Regions from separate parts of the Caldimonas hydrothermalis genome, predicted to be linked through region 3. Evidence: riboswitches for the same ligand, from Rfam matches in the RefSeq annotation. Region 3 holds a riboswitch; each other region holds the start of a gene.

Region 1 (4,998 bases), on a different contig from region 3:
CTTGCGCACCCTGCTCGTGTCGGGCGGCTTCACCTTCTTCGCCGACCGCGTGCGCGAGCGCTTGGGGCTGGACCACGCCCATTCGAACGTGCTGGAAATCGAGAACGGCCGGCTCACCGGTCGAGTGGTGGGCGACATCGTGGACGGCGAAGAAAAGAAGCGCCAGCTCCTGGCCCTGTGCCAACGCCTGGGCTGCCCGCCCTCACAAGCCATCGCCGTGGGCGACGGCGCCAACGACCTCCTGATGATGGCCGCCGCCGGTCTGAGCGTGGCTTACCACGCCAAGCCCAAGGTGCGCGAGCAGGCGATGGTGGCGATCAACCTTGGCGGTCTGGATCGCTTGCTGGACGTGCTGCATTGAAGCGCCAAGCCCGCATCGGTTGGTCCGTGCGGGCTGAATGTCAGCCTCGTGCCGGCATCACCACGATGCCGTCTTCGTCGGCGAACAACCATTCGCCCGGACGCACCCACACGCCCTGCACTTGCACCGGCACATCGCGCTGGCCCTGGTGGCGGCGTTCGGTAGGCATGGGGTTGAGGCCCAGGGCACGGATACCGACGTCGCATGTGCGAATCTCAGCCAGGTCGCGCACGCAGCCGTTCACCACCACACCGGCCCAGCCGTTCTTCGCCGCCGCGGCGGCGATGTTGCCGCCCACCAGCGCGCGGGCCAGCGAGGCGCCGCCGTCCACCACCAGCACCTGGCCGTGGCCCGGTCCTTCCAGCAAGGCTTTCACCTCGGTGTTGTCCTCATAGCACTTCACCGTGCGCACCGGGCCGGCAAAGCGGGCCTTGCCGCCGTAGCTGTGGAACACGGGCGGCAACACGCGGAAGGCGCCGTCGGTGTCGGCCTTGTGCTCGTCGCACAGATCGCAGGTGGAGAAGGTCTCGAAGTTCATGCGTTGTCGATCTTCTTGATGGGCGGTTTGACGTCCTCGGGCCGGGCCGGCAGCATGGGCTGGTGCTCGCGCGCCGCGTTGAGGATGATGGAGGTGGAAGTTTCCGTGAGCAAGCAGAACTTCGTCACCACCGCATCGAGGTGGGCGACGTCGATCACCGCGATTTCCAGGATCCAACTGTCCTCGCCGGTCACGTTGTAGGCGTTGATCACCTCAGGCGTCTGCTGGATGAGCTTCACCACCCGGGCGTATTCGGCCCGCCCCACCCGCACGATGGCGCGGATGCCATAGCCCAGTTTGGCGAGGTTCACACTGGCGCGGTAGCCGGTGATGACGCCGGCCGATTCCAGCTTGCGCACGCGCTCGGTGACGGCCGGCTGACTCAGGTGCACGCGCCGGCCCAGCTCGGCCATCGACAGGCGGGCATCGGCCTGCAGTTCGGCCAGGATGCGGGTATCGTGATGGTCCAGTTCCAGGTTCAAAGTCAAGGCAGCTTCCTTCTTTGAGATTCACGGTGGATTGGCTTCATCTCCGTTGAATTCATCTTCATCGGCGCTTCAAGCTTTTCTAGCATAGCGGCTCAACACCTGACGACAACACGCTCATGTCCACCGCCACCTCTTCGCTGCCCTCCGCCCCCGCGCTCAGCCCGATGGTGATGCTCTGCCTCGCGGCCACCTGGCTGGTCTGGGGCTCCACCTACCTGGCCATCAAGTATGCGCTGATCAGCTTCCCGCCTTTTTTCCAGATGGGCACCCGCTTCCTGTTGGCCGGCGTGGTGCTGGCCGCCTGGATGCGCTGGCGCGGCGTGGCCTGGCCCAACGCGCACCAATGGCGCAATGCCCTGGTGGTGGGCACCCTGATGCTGGGCGGTGGCATGGGCGGCACGGCCTATGCCGAGCAGACCGTGGGCTCGGGCCTGGTGGTGGCCTTCATCGCGGTGGTGCCGCTGATGATCGCGGCCCTCAACCTGCTGTGGCGTGTGGTGCCCGCTCGCCTGGAGATGGCTGGCATCGCCGTGGGCCTGGCCGGCGTGCTGATGCTCACCCAGGGCGCCGGCTTCCAGGCCTCCCCCGCGGGGCTGGCAGCGATTGCGATCGCCTGCCTCACCTGGTCGCTGGGCAGCGTGCTCAGCCAGCGCAGCCTGCCGATGGCCCCGGGCGCGATGGGTTTCGCCAGCGAGATGATCTGCGGCGGGCTCGTGCTGATGGCGCTGGCCTGGGCTGCCGGCGAGTCGCCCGCCTGGCCGCCCGAGCCGCTGGCGGTGGGCGCGTGGTTCTACCTGGTGGTGTTCGGCTCGCTGATCGCCTTCAACGCCTACATGTACTTGCTGGCGAACACGAGCGCCGCGCTGGCATCGAGCTACACCTTCGTCAACCCGGTGATCGCGATGGTGCTGGGCGTGACGGTGGCCGGCGAGCACATCACCGGCCCCGAGTGGCTGGCCGCCGGCATCGTGCTCGGCGGCGTGGTGCTGATGCTGCGCGGCACGGCAGCGCGGCGTCGATGAAGACGCAGCATCCGTCGTACTACAATTCCCCATGTTGGTGCTCGCCCGGCGGTCCCGCCGGGCAGTTAAACGGGAAGCAGGAAGCGCCGTCGGCCCCGCCGGCACGCCAACCTGCGCTGCCCCCGCAACGGTAAGCAGACGGGCACGCCTTCGGGTGCGCTCAGCGCCGATCCTCAACCACTGGCCGAGTCCTTCGGGTCGCGGCTGGGAAGGTGATCGGTGTGGATCTGTCAGCCCGGATACCGGCCAACAGGGGAGCGCGTGCGCGCGCTCGATGGGTTCTGGCCTGCGGGGAAGTGGGCTGGAACGATCATTGCCGTTTCAACCATGTCTCTTGCCCGACCCCTCCGTCGCAGCGCGCGATGGATTCTTGCGCCTTCTTGCGCACTTGCGCCGCTGGCTGCCGCTGCCCAAACGCTGCTGGCGCAGGCCCCTACACTGGACACCGTCATCGTCACGGCCACGCGCGTCGAGCAAAGGCTCGACGAGGTGCTCGCAGACATGTCCGTGATCGAGCGAGACACCATCGAACGCAGCGGCGCCACCACGGTGGCGGACCTGCTCTCGCGCACGCCGGGCGTGGAGTTCTCGCGCAATGGCGGGCCGGCGGCCAATACCAGCTTGTTCTTGCGCGGCGGCGACAACCGCTTCACGGCCGTGTTCATCGACGGCGTGCGCGTCGATTCTCAGTCCACGGGGGGCGCCAGCTGGAACGCCTTGCCGGTGGAACAGATCGAGCGCATCGAAATTCTGCGCGGACCGGCCGCCGCCGTTTACGGATCGGACGCCATCTCCGGCGTGGTGCAGATCTTCACGCGCAAGGGCGAGGGTCCTGCCACGCCGAGCATTGGCCTAGGCTTGGGCAGTCACCGTACGCGCAAGGCCGACATCGGCGTGCACGGCAAGAGCGGTGCCCTCGACTATGCCCTGAGCGTAGGGCATGAAGACAGCAAGGGTTTCGACACCCGCCCGGGCGTGGGCTTCGCCGACCGCGACGGCTACGAACGCACCTCCGCCTCTGCCCGCCTGGGCTGGGCCGTGGCCCAAGGGCATCGCCTGGAAGCCTCGGCGCTGGTCAACGACCTCGACTCCCAATACGACGGCTTTGCCAGCACGGCCGACGACCGTGCCTTGTATGACGTTCAAACCCTGGGCTTGACATGGTCGGCGCAGTGGTCGCCAGCCTATCGAATGCGCTTGAGCGCCAACCAAGGGCGCGACCGTTACCGCACCCGCCCCTCGCCGTATCTCACCGACACCAAGGTCGACAGCTATCTGTGGCATCACGAATACCGCATCGGCGCACATCGCCTGACCGCGGCTTTGGAGCGCCGCAAAGACAGCCTGGAGAACTCCGGCCCACCGGCCCTGGACGCCTCGCGCTCGCAAAACGCGCTGGCCTTGGGTTACGGCTGGAGCGATCGCGGCCACACGGTGCAGCTCAATGCCCGCCACGACGACGACAGCGAGTTTGGAGGCAAGACCACAGGGGCCGCCTCCTATGCTTACGCATTCGCACCCGGCTGGCGGGCCACCGTTGCAGCGGGCACGGCCTTCCGCGCCCCCACGCTCTACCAGCGCTTCAGCCAGTACGGCGTGGCCGACCTGAAGCCGGAGTCCTCGCGCAACCTGGAAGCCGGCCTGCGCTACGCGCAGGGCAACAGCCAGTTCGGCGTGGTGGTCTTCCGCAACGAGGTGACGGACCTCATCAACTTCGGTGCCCCCGGCCCCTGCGCCAGCAGCTTCGGCTGCTACGAAAACGCCGGCAAGGCGATCCTGAAAGGCGTGACCCTCTCGGGCGCGCACCGCCTGGGCGCCGTCAACCTGTGGGGCTCGGTCGACTTCCAGAAACCGCTCAATGCCGACACCGACCGCCTCCTGGCCCGCCGCGCCCGCCGCCATGCGCAACTGGGCGCCGATGCCACGCTCGGCGACTGGACCGTGGGCGCCGACCTGAAGCTGGTCGGTGAGCGCTTCGACAACGCGGCCAACACCGTGCGCCTGGGCGGCTACGGGCTCGTGAGCCTGCATGCCAGCCGCACCCTGGCGCAGGACTGGACCGTGCTGGCCCGCGTGGACAACCTGGGCGACAAGGACTACGCGGTGGCCCGTACCTACGCCACCGGCGGACGCATGGTGTTCGTCGGCCTGCGCTGGTCGCCGCGCTGAGCCACTGCGCCTGAAGGCCCATGCGCTTCGTCCGCTCGCTGCCCCTGTTCTATGCCGTGCTGCTGGGCGGGGTGGCCCTCGCCTTGATGCTCGCTCTGGGGCTGGGCAGCCAGCGGCTGGACGCAGCCGAGGTGCTGGCGGCCGTGGCCGGCCGGCTCGAGGGCATCGGGGCGGACATCGTGCTGAATCTGCGCCTGCCGCGCGCGCTGTCGGCCCTGGCCTGCGGCGCCCTGCTGGCGCTGGCCGGCGCGCTGCTGCAAACCCTGCTGCGCAACCCGCTGGCCGACCCGTATGTGCTGGGCATCTCCAGCGGGGCCTCGGTGGGCGCGCTGCTGGCGCTGTGGGCGGGGGCCACCTGGGCCTGGGTCAACCTGGGCGCGGCCATCGGTGCGCTGGTGGCCACGGCGCTGGTCTTCCTGT
Region 2 (4,998 bases), on a different contig from region 3:
CGCAGCTTCACCAACGCCCGCGACGTGCTCGCGGCGCTGGACGAGGACGAGCCCCAGGTGCTGGTGTCGGACATCCGCATGCCCGGCGGCTCGGGCATCGACCTGCTGGCCCAGGTCAAGGAGCGCCATCCGGGGCTGCCCGTCATCATCATGACGGCCTTCTCCGACCTGGACAGTGCCGTTTCGGCCTTCCAGGGCGGCGCTTTCGAATACCTGCCCAAGCCCTTTGACCTGCCCAAGGCGGTGGAGCTGATCCGCCGCGCAGTCGACGAGAGCCTGCGCGAGGAAGTGCGTGACGAGCGCCTGACGCAGATGCCCGAGATGCTGGGCCAGGCGCCGGCGATGCAGGACGTTTTTCGTGCCATCGGCCGCCTGAGCCAGAGCAACGTCACGGTGCTGATCACCGGCGAGAGCGGCTCGGGCAAGGAACTCGTCGCGCGCGCGCTGCACAAGCACAGCCCGCGCGCCAGCGGCCCCTTCGTCGCCATCAACACCGCGGCCATTCCCAAGGACCTGCTCGAGAGCGAACTCTTCGGCCACGAGCGTGGCGCCTTCACCGGCGCGCAGACGACACGGCGCGGCCGCTTCGAGCAGGCCGACGGCGGCACGCTTTTCCTCGACGAGATCGGCGACATGCCTTTCGATCTGCAGACGCGCCTGCTGCGCGTGCTCAGCGACGGGCAGTTCTACCGGGTGGGTGGCCACAACCCGCTGCGCAGCAATGTGCGTGTGATCGCCGCCACACACCAGAACCTGGAGGAGCGCGTCCGGCAGGGGGTGTTCCGCGAGGACCTCTTCCATCGCCTCAACGTCATCCGCCTGCGACTGCCGCCGCTGCGCGAGCGGCGCGAGGACATCCCCACGCTGGCGCGCTACTTCCTGCAAAAGAGCGCCAAGGAACTGGGCGTGGAAGCCAAGCGCATCTCCGATTCGGCGCTGGAGCGGCTGATGGCCTTTGACTTTCCCGGCAACGTGCGTCAGCTCGAGAACGTCTGCCACTGGCTGACTGTGATGGCGCCGGCCCAAGTCATCGAGGACAAGGACCTGCCGCCCGAACTGCTGGGTGAGGCCACGCTCTCGCCCAAGCCGCCGGTGTCGGTGCTGCCTGCGCAGCCGAGCGCGGCGGCGACGGCCGTGGCGCCCTCCGCCGGCCAGGCCGAGCCTGCGGCGCAGCCGGCAGACTGCGCCGGCGGGCCGGTGCAGGCCGCCGGTGACTGGCTGCGGGATCTGGAGCGCGAGGCGCGGGAGCTGCTCGCCTCCGGGCAGCCCGACGTGTGGGACACCCTGACCCGCCGCTTCGAGGCCCGGCTCATCCACACGGCACTGGCGCTCACCCGCGGTCGTCGCATCGAAGCCGCGCAGAAACTGGGCATCGGGCGCAACACCATCACCCGCAAAATCCAGGAGCTGGGGCTCGACGATTGAGGCTGGCGCCCGGCCTCCTCAGGCGATCACGGCCACCACCGGCGCATGGTCGCTGGGGCGCTCGTTCTTGCGCGGGGCCTTGTCGATGGTGCAGGCCGTCACCGAGGGTTTCAACGCCTCGCTCACCAGGATGTGGTCGATGCGCAGCCCCTGGTTCTTGCGGAAGGCCAGGTTGCGGTAGTCCCACCAGGACCAGCTCTTGGGCGGCTGCTCGAAAAGCCGGAAGGCATCGTACAGGCCCAGCGCCAGCAGTTGACGAAACTGCTCGCGTTCCTCGGGCGTGCAGTGGATCTGCCCGGCCCAGGCGATGGGGTCGTACACATCGCGGTCTTCGGGGGCGATGTTGTAGTCGCCCATCAGCACCAGCTTCGGGTGGCGGGCCAGTTCTTCACGCACCCAGTCGCGCAGCGAGCGCATCCACTGCATCTTGTATTCGAACTTGTCGGTGCCCGGCGCCTGACCGTTCGGGAAATAGGCCCCGATGACGCGCAGATCGCCCACCGTGCCGGCGATCACGCGGGCCTGCTCGTCGGCAAAACCCGGGATGTTGCGCACCACGTCCTCGGCGGGCGTCTTGCTCAGCAGCGCCACGCCGTTGTAGGTCTTCTGGCCGAACCACTGCGCCGCATAGCCGGCCTGCGCAAACTGCGCGTGCGGGAACTTGTCGTCGGTGAGCTTGGTTTCCTGCAGCACCACCACCTCGGGCTGGTGCTGGCCCAGCCAGTCCAGCACCTGGGGCAGGCGCACGGCCAGGGAGTTGACGTTCCAGGTGGCGAGTTGCATCGGGGCACCGAGTGAGGGACGCGGGACGCCGAGTGTAGACGCTGCGCACCGGGCCGATGATCGAGCCCATGAGATCGTCCACGAAGGCGGTCTTGCCGCAGGCCAGTAGCACCGGCTCGCGGTGAGGGTCGAAAAAGCAGCCTGGCTACCAGACGGGCGCAAACCCGCCTTTGGCTGGCCAAAACGATCGAGGGCCTGTGGCCCCGGATCGCCCCACGATGACCGGCGTGGCGGCCCTGCAAGCGGCAGGGCGATGACTTGACCGCAGTATAAACACAAATGAGAATCGTTTGCAAATAAATCGTCGATCCCACGATGGCAAACGGACGCCCCGGCAGCTTCGGGGCTGGATGAACGGGAGAGTCAGCCATGGTCGAAGTGGGAACGTTGGCACAGGAGCATCGCGCCTTGGTTGCCCTGTATGGGCAGGTGCAAGCGCGTTGCAGCGCGCAATTGCGGGAGCAGGCCTGGCGGATCGATCACCTGGAGGCTGAGGTGATGCGCCTGCGCGCGGCGGTGATCGTGCAGCAAACGGCGCTGGCGATGGCGCGCGAAGACCGTCGTGTGCTGGAGGCCGCGCTGCCGGGCTTGCCGCGGCGCATGGAACTGAGCCGTCGCATCGAAGCGCTGGTCGAGCGCGTGCAGGTCTTGTTGCGCGAACGCTCGCACGGGCCCTGGGTGGTCGTCGATCGACCTGGCCCGGGCTGATAGGATGTGAAGGTTGGTGCTCGCAGTGCGGTTCACGCGCTGCAGTTCAACGGGAAGCTGGGGGACGCCGGCCTGCGCGGGCCGTGTCTAACCAGCGCTGCCCCCGCAACGGTAAGTGGACGGAGGATGCGTCTTCGCAGGACGCGCTCCCGCTTTCATCTTGCAGGCCACTGGTGATGGGTTGTCGGCATCCCCGGGAAGGCGATGAAGGTCGTTTCCACCAGCCCGGATACCGGCCAACAAGGTGGCCCGGCGTGATTGCCAGGCCGTGAGGCTCGTGCACCGTCGGGGAAGGCGGTGAGAGCGTTTCTCATCGCAAACGGTCATGTTCAAGTCGTTCTCGTGCGCGAGCTTCGTGCCGCGCCTGTGCGCCTGCCTGTGGGTGGGCGCTGGGTCTGTTCTCACGTCCGTGGCCTGGGCTCACGGGAGCCACAGCCACGGCCACGGTGCGGTGCGGCTGGTGGTGGAGGGCAGCACCCTCACCGCAGTCTTCGACGTGCCGCTGGAGAGCTTGCTGGGCTACGACTACCCGCCCCAGGGGGCAGACCAGGAGCGGGTGTGGAGCGAGCTCAAGACACGGCTGCAGGACCCTTTGAATTTCCTGCAGCCTGCTGCCGATGCCCGGTGCCAGGTGGTCGGCCACGAGGCCACCCCCGATCCGGCGGCGGCCGATCCGAACGCTGACATCCCCAACATCGTCTACCGTGCCGAGTTCCGCTGCGACCGGCCCGAAGCGCTCAACGCGGTGTCCTTCACCGCGTTTCGCGACCACCCCGGCCTGAAACAGTTGCGCGTGCAGCTTGCCTCGCCCAAGGGCCGCAAGACCGTCACGGTGCGCCCACGCTTCCCGGCGCTGACGTTTTGAGGCGACCATGCTCGAACTGGGTTTCCTGCAGATCGTGCAGTGGCTGCTGACGCCGGTCCTCGTGCTGCTGGCCTGCGCGTTTGCCTATGCCTTGTGGATGGCGGGCGTTGTCGCGGTCGAGGCCTGGCAACGACGTTCGCCGGGTTTCTCGTTGCTGCGCGGGGCCGACACCCTGACGCTGGACGAACTGGAGCTTCAGGCCCTGGCCCGCATGGAGCCGCTGCGCCTGCTCAGCCGCGTCACTCCCATGCTGGGGCTGATCGCCACGATGATCCCGCTGGGCCCGGCCTTGCAGGGCGTGGCCAGCGGCCAGGGGCACGCGGCGCTGTCGGTGTTCAGCGGTGCCTTCGCCGGCGTGGTGCTGGCCCTCACGGCCGCCTGCCTGGGCCTGGTGCTGTACTCGGTGCGCAGGCGCTGGCTGCTGGCCGAGCTGCTGGCGGTGAAGCGGGCGCGGGGAGCGTCGGCATGAGCCTGCGCTTTCTCAAGGTCTTCGACGAGGACGACGACGACCCGATGCTCTCGGCCATCAACCTCGTGGATGTCTTCCTGGTGCTGGTGGTGGGTTTGCTGATCGCCGTGAGCATGGCACGCCAGGGCGGGGCTGTGGCGGTGGGCGACGGGGCCCCGGAGATCGTGGTGCGCGAGCAGGGCCGGGAGGTGCGCTACCGCGGCAGCGGCTCGGTCGGCGAAGGCGAGGGCGTGCGCGCCGGTGTGGCCTACCGGCTGCGCGATGGCAGCATCGTCTATGTGCCCGAAGCCGCGTCTGCCCCGAGCGCGGAGCCGCCCCAATGAGTGGATGGCGGGCCTGGCTGCCCGTGGTGGCGCTGCTGATGCTGGCCTCAGGCGGCGGATTCGGCGGTGTGGCACAGGCGCGCACCCTGCTGTGGGTCACGGTGGATGTGACGCCGGCGTCCCGCACCGCGCAGGTCGAGCGTGTCGCGGCCGAACGGGGCTGGCAGGTGCAGCATCTGGACCATCCCTTGCAGGATCCACCCGCGGGCCAGGCCGCGCAGCGTCAGGCGATGGCCGAGGGGCTGGCGCGTGCGGACCTGGTGTGGATCGACGCCCCGCACCCCACGGTGGTGACGCGGCTGCAGCGCCAGTTCGGCGAGCTGTTCGAGGCCCATGCACGCCAGCGACCGGGCAGCCTGGTGTGGATCGTCCCGGCGGATGCGTCGGCGGGCACGCCGGCGGCCGACGACGTGGCCGCACGCATG
Region 3 (4,998 bases):
AGGCCGCCGGGCTCGACCGATGGTCGGTGTACTTTCGTGCCGCGCGCGGCCGCGCCCATGCCCACTGCAGCGCCGACCCGGTAGCCGCTGCGGAGATGACCAAATGGTTCGACACGAACTACCACTATCTCGTGCCGGAGTTCGACGCCCACACCGAATTCCAGCTCGACGATGCGTGGCTGCAGGCGCAATGGGAACAGGCCCGCGCCCTGGGGGTGCGAGGCAAGCCCGTCTTGCTCGGGCCGGTGAGCTTGCTGCGCTTGGGCAAGGCGCGCGACGGCTCCGACCCCTTGGACCTGCTGCCCAGGCTGCTGCCGGTTTATGCACAGTGGCTCGAACGCCTGCACCGCGCCGGCGCCACCTGGGTGCAGATGGATGAGCCGGCGCTGGTACAAGACTTGGACGAGCGCTGGCGTCACGCCTTCAACCTGGCCTACCACACCCTCAAGGCCGTGCCGGTTCAACTGCTGGTGACCACCTACTTCGGCGCGCTGCGCGACAACCTGTACCTGGCCGCCCACCTGCCGGTGGCCGGCTTGCATCTCGATGCCGTGCGCGCGCGCGGCGAGATCGACGCCGCACTGAACCTGGTGCCGCCCACCAAGGTGCTCTCGCTGGGCGTGATCGACGGCCGCAACGTCTGGAAAACCGACCTGGACGCCACCTTGGACTGGCTGGAGCCGCTGGCCGAGCGTTTGCAAGACCGTTTGTGGCTGGCGCCCTCGTGCTCCTTGATGCATGTGCCGGTGGATCTGGATGCCGAGACGCGCCTGCCACAGCCGTTGCGCTCGTGGCTGTCGTTTGGGATACAAAAGCTTCAGGAACTGCACATCCTGGCCCGCGCGCTCAAGGAGGGACGAGACAGCGTGGCCCCGCTGCTCGAGCAGCAGCGACGAGCGCTTCGATCGCGACGCGAAAGCCCCGGCGTGCATCGTCCCGAGGTGCAAGCGGCACTGGCCGCGTGGGACGATACGCTCGGCCAGCGGCGCAGCCCTTACGCGCAGCGCAGCGCCGTCCAGCAGCAGCGCCTGGGGCTGCCGGCCTGGCCCACCACGACGATCGGTTCGTTTCCGCAGACGCCCGCCATTCGTCAGCAACGCAAACGCCTGCGTGAAGGTCTGATCGACGCCGCCATGTACGAGCAGGCGATGCAAGAGGAGATCGACCATTGCATCCGGGCACAAGAGGACCTGGGGCTGGACGTACTCGTCCACGGCGAGGCCGAGCGCAACGACATGGTGGAATACTTCGCCGAGCAACTCGAGGGCTTTGCCGTCACCGAGCACGGCTGGGTGCAGTCCTACGGCTCGCGCTGCGTGAAGCCGCCCGTTCTGTACGGCGACGTGCAACGCCCGGCGCCGATGACGCTGCACTGGACTCGTTACGCCCAATCAAGAACCAAGCGCCCCGTCAAGGGCATGCTCACCGGCCCGGTGACCCTGCTGAACTGGTCCTTCGTGCGCGATGACCAGGCGCGGGAGCGGACTTGTCGCCAACTGGCGCTGGCCTTGCGGCAAGAAGTGCTGGACCTCGAAGCCGCCGGCATCGCGATCATCCAGATCGACGAACCCGCCTTGCGTGAAGGCCTGCCCTTGCGGCGCGAGGACCAGTCCGATTACCTGCGCTGGGCGAGCCAGTGCTTTCGGATGGCTGCCAACGGCGTGGCCGATCACACCCAGATCCACACCCACATGTGCTACAGCGAGTTCAACGACATCATCGAGCACATCGCCGCCCTGGACGCCGATGTCATCACGATCGAGACCGCACGCTCGGCCATGGACCTGCTCGATGCCTTCGAGCGCCACGCCTACCCCAACGGCATCGGCCCCGGGGTGTACGACATCCACAGCCCCAACATCCCGTCCACGGCGCAGATGGCGGCCTTGCTGCGCCGCGCGGCGCAGCATCTGTCGCCCCGCCAGTTGTGGGTCAACCCCGACTGCGGCCTGAAGACCCGGCAGTGGCACGAAGTGCTGCCCGCGTTGCGAAACATGGTGGCCGCCGCGCGCGAGCTGCGCGAGCACACACCGTGTCTGGCTTGAGGTAAAGTGAAAATGCTTCGCGGTTTCTTGCCCCGCGGCAAGAATGAAAAGGGAACGACAGAAGGGTCGTGCAAGCGACCTGCGCTGTGGCTGCCCCCGCAACTGTGATCGGCGAGTTCGCGGTCCAACACGTCACTGGCCTCGTGCTGGGAAGACCGACCCGAACCATGACCCGAGAGCCAGGAGACCTGCCGTGAAGCACTGTGTCTGTGAACAGGGCGGGGTGTCCCTGATCTGGGCGCGTGGTCGACCCTGACGGTGGCGGCATGCCAGCCTGCCCTCGCCGGGTCTGCCGCTGCATCCGGCCTTGACGACGCCTTGCCCTTGCCGTGAAGGAGTCGTCATCTCATGCCCTCGCCCGCCTCGAAGCACGATACGCCCCCGCCCCTGCCCAGCCTGCGCACCGTGGACATGGTGTGGCCGGACCAGTCCAACCACCATGGCACCCTGTTCGGCGGCGCAGCCGTGGCCATGCTGGACCGGATGGCCTATATCGTCGGCGCGCGGGCCTTGTCCGGCCCCGTGGTGACCGCCAGCATCACCGAGCTGGCTTTTGCCTGCGCGGCCCCGGCCGGTCAGCTCGTCGAAGCGCACGCGCGCGTCACCGACATCGGCCAGCGCTCGGCCTGGATCGAAGCCGAGCTGGTCCGTGAAGATCTGCTCAGCGGCGATCGGGCCACCTGCGTGAGCGGGCGCTTCGTGATGGTGCTTCCCCCATCGCACGCTGCGCGTGCTGCGACCGCCTCGGTGCCCGCTGCCACGAGCATCGAGCCACCGGCCCAGGCCTGTACCGTGGCCGAGATCGTCTTTCCCAGCCATGTGAACCACCGCGGCATCCTGCACGGCGGTCCGGCCATGGCCTGGATGGCCAAAGCCGGTTTCGTCGCCGCCACACGCCACAGCCGGCGCACGGTGGTGATGGCCGGCTGCGAGCGGGTGGATTTCGACGCCCCGGCCCATGTGGGCGACATCGTCGAAGTGCACGCCTGGGTCAGCCGCACCGGGCGCCGCTCGATCCAGGTTCAGGCGCAAATGTGGATCGAGTCGGCCGACACCGGGCAACAGCGGCGCTGCACCACCGCGACGATGACCTATGTGGCCCTCGACACTTGAGCTGCAAGCCCTGCAGCCGGCGCACGCTCACGCCTTGCAGTTGCTGATGCTGGCGCTGCCCGGGCGTGATCGTCGCACGCGCTTCGGCCACGCCATCGACGACGACGCCTTGTGCGGGTGGATCCAGCGCCTGCCTTGGAACGAACAACGTGCCTGGGGCTTGTGGGCCGGGGATGACCTGGGGCTGGTGGCGGCCTTGCATCTGTTCGACACCGCCCAGGCCCATGTGTGCGAACTGGCCGTGGTGGTGCATCCCCGACTGCGCCGCCGCGGTCTGGGCAGCTTGTTGTTGCACACAGCCATCGCGCAGGCCCCGGATGTACACACCCTGCTGTGTGCGCATGGACACCCCTTCATCCGCGCCCTCAGCGTGCGCCACTGCTGGCCAGTCACCCCCTGGGGGCTGCAGGCCGGCTGGCGTGTGGTGGTGCGCCGTCCGGTCGCCTGCGCGCTGCCGGACGTCTGCCACGCCCCGGTAAAATCCGAGGTTTGACCCCGCCGAGCCCGAGACACCATGAGCCTGAAATGCGGCATCGTGGGCCTGCCCAACGTGGGCAAGTCCACGCTCTTCAACGCCCTCACCAAGGCCGGCATCGCCGCCGAGAACTACCCCTTCTGCACCATCGAGCCCAATGTGGGCATCGTGGAGCTGCCCGACCCGCGCCTGGCCAAGCTTGCCGAGATCGTCAAGCCCGAACGGGTGGTGCCGGCCATCGTGGAGTTCGTGGACATCGCCGGCCTGGTGGCGGGCGCGTCCAAGGGCGAGGGCCTGGGCAACCAGTTCCTCAGCCACATCCGTGAGACCGACGCCATCGTCAACGTGGTGCGCTGCTTCGAGGACGAGAACATCATCCATGTGGCCGGCCGGGTCGATCCCATCTCCGACATCGAGGTGATCCAGACCGAACTGTGCCTGGCCGACCTGGCCACGGTGGAAAAGAGCCTGCTGCGCTACACCAAGGTGGCGCGTGCCGGCGGCGACAAGGAGGCTCAGCGCCTGGTGGATGTGCTGAGCAAGTGCCAGGCCGCGCTGAACGAGGGCCAGCCGGTGCGCACGATCGACTTCAGCAAGGAAGAGCTGGCCGTGCTCAAGCCGCTGTGCCTGATCACCGCCAAGCCGGCGATGTTCGTGGGCAACGTGGCCGAGGACGGCTTCGAGAACAACCCCTTGCTCGACCGCCTGAAGGACTACGCCGCACGGCAGAACGCACCGGTGGTGGCCATCTGCGCCAAGACCGAGGCCGAGCTGGCCGACATGAGCGACGAAGACCGGCTCATGTTCCTGCAGGCCATGGGCCAGGACGAGCCCGGCCTGAACCGCCTGATCCGCGCTGCTTTCAAGCTGCTGGGCCTGCAGACCTACTTCACCGCCGGCGAGAAGGAAGTGCGCGCCTGGACCGTGCCCATCGGCGCCACGGCCCCCCAGGCCGCCGGGGTCATCCACACCGACTTCGAGCGCGGCTTCATCCGTGCGCAAACCATCGCCTACGACGACTACATCGCCTATGGCGGAGAACAAGGCGCCAAGGATGCCGGCAAGATGCGCGCCGAGGGCAAGGAGTACATCGTCAAGGACGGCGATGTGATGCACTTCCTGTTCAACGTCTGAGCCCCCATCGCTCCCCTGGACGAGGCGCCCTTTGTGGGCGCCTCGTTTGTTTCCAGCCGAGGTAACCGCCATGAAACCTGCCTCCCCCGCTCTGCTCTCGCCCATCGTGGCCGGCTGCTGGCGCCTGGACCAGTGGGGCTGGACACCACAGGAGCGGCTGCGCTGGATCGAGCAATGCGTCGAGCTGGGTGTGACGAGCTTCGACCATGCCGACATCTACGGCGGCTACAC

Evidence for each region. Region 3 has a riboswitch for cobalamin ahead of AC1ECW_RS12620 (acyl-CoA thioesterase). Riboswitches for the same ligand answer to the same signal wherever they lie in the genome.
Region 1: another riboswitch for cobalamin. It lies ahead of AC1ECW_RS13970 (TonB-dependent receptor domain-containing protein); the one in region 3 lies ahead of AC1ECW_RS12620 (acyl-CoA thioesterase).
Region 2: another riboswitch for cobalamin. It lies ahead of AC1ECW_RS05160 (ZrgA family zinc uptake protein); the one in region 3 lies ahead of AC1ECW_RS12620 (acyl-CoA thioesterase).

The regions. Positions count from the first base shown of each region.
Region 1 is NZ_JBWQXA010000012.1:15,091-20,088, forward strand. Features, by position in the region: gene serB (phosphoserine phosphatase SerB) at 1-361, shown strand, start outside; gene rraA (ribonuclease E activity regulator RraA) at 402-899, opposite strand; gene AC1ECW_RS13960 (Lrp/AsnC family transcriptional regulator) at 896-1,387, opposite strand; gene AC1ECW_RS13965 (EamA family transporter) at 1,504-2,409, shown strand; cobalamin riboswitch at 2,428-2,674, shown strand; gene AC1ECW_RS13970 (TonB-dependent receptor domain-containing protein) at 2,737-4,578, shown strand; gene AC1ECW_RS13975 (FecCD family ABC transporter permease) at 4,599-4,998, shown strand, end outside.
Region 2 is NZ_JBWQXA010000003.1:27,899-32,896, forward strand. Features, by position in the region: gene ntrC (nitrogen regulation protein NR(I)) at 1-1,425, shown strand, start outside; gene AC1ECW_RS05150 (exodeoxyribonuclease III) at 1,444-2,208, opposite strand; gene AC1ECW_RS05155 (hypothetical protein) at 2,578-2,916, shown strand; cobalamin riboswitch at 2,914-3,171, shown strand; gene AC1ECW_RS05160 (ZrgA family zinc uptake protein) at 3,242-3,781, shown strand; gene AC1ECW_RS05165 (hypothetical protein) at 3,789-4,250, shown strand; gene AC1ECW_RS05170 (DUF2149 domain-containing protein) at 4,247-4,573, shown strand; gene cobN (cobaltochelatase subunit CobN) at 4,570-4,998, shown strand, end outside.
Region 3 is NZ_JBWQXA010000010.1:8,848-13,845, reverse strand. Features, by position in the region: gene metE (5-methyltetrahydropteroyltriglutamate--homocysteine S-methyltransferase) at 1-2,045, shown strand, start outside; cobalamin riboswitch at 2,049-2,255, shown strand; gene AC1ECW_RS12620 (acyl-CoA thioesterase) at 2,394-3,158, shown strand; gene AC1ECW_RS12615 (GNAT family N-acetyltransferase) at 3,139-3,651, shown strand; gene ychF (redox-regulated ATPase YchF) at 3,673-4,767, shown strand; gene AC1ECW_RS12605 (aldo/keto reductase) at 4,838-4,998, shown strand, end outside.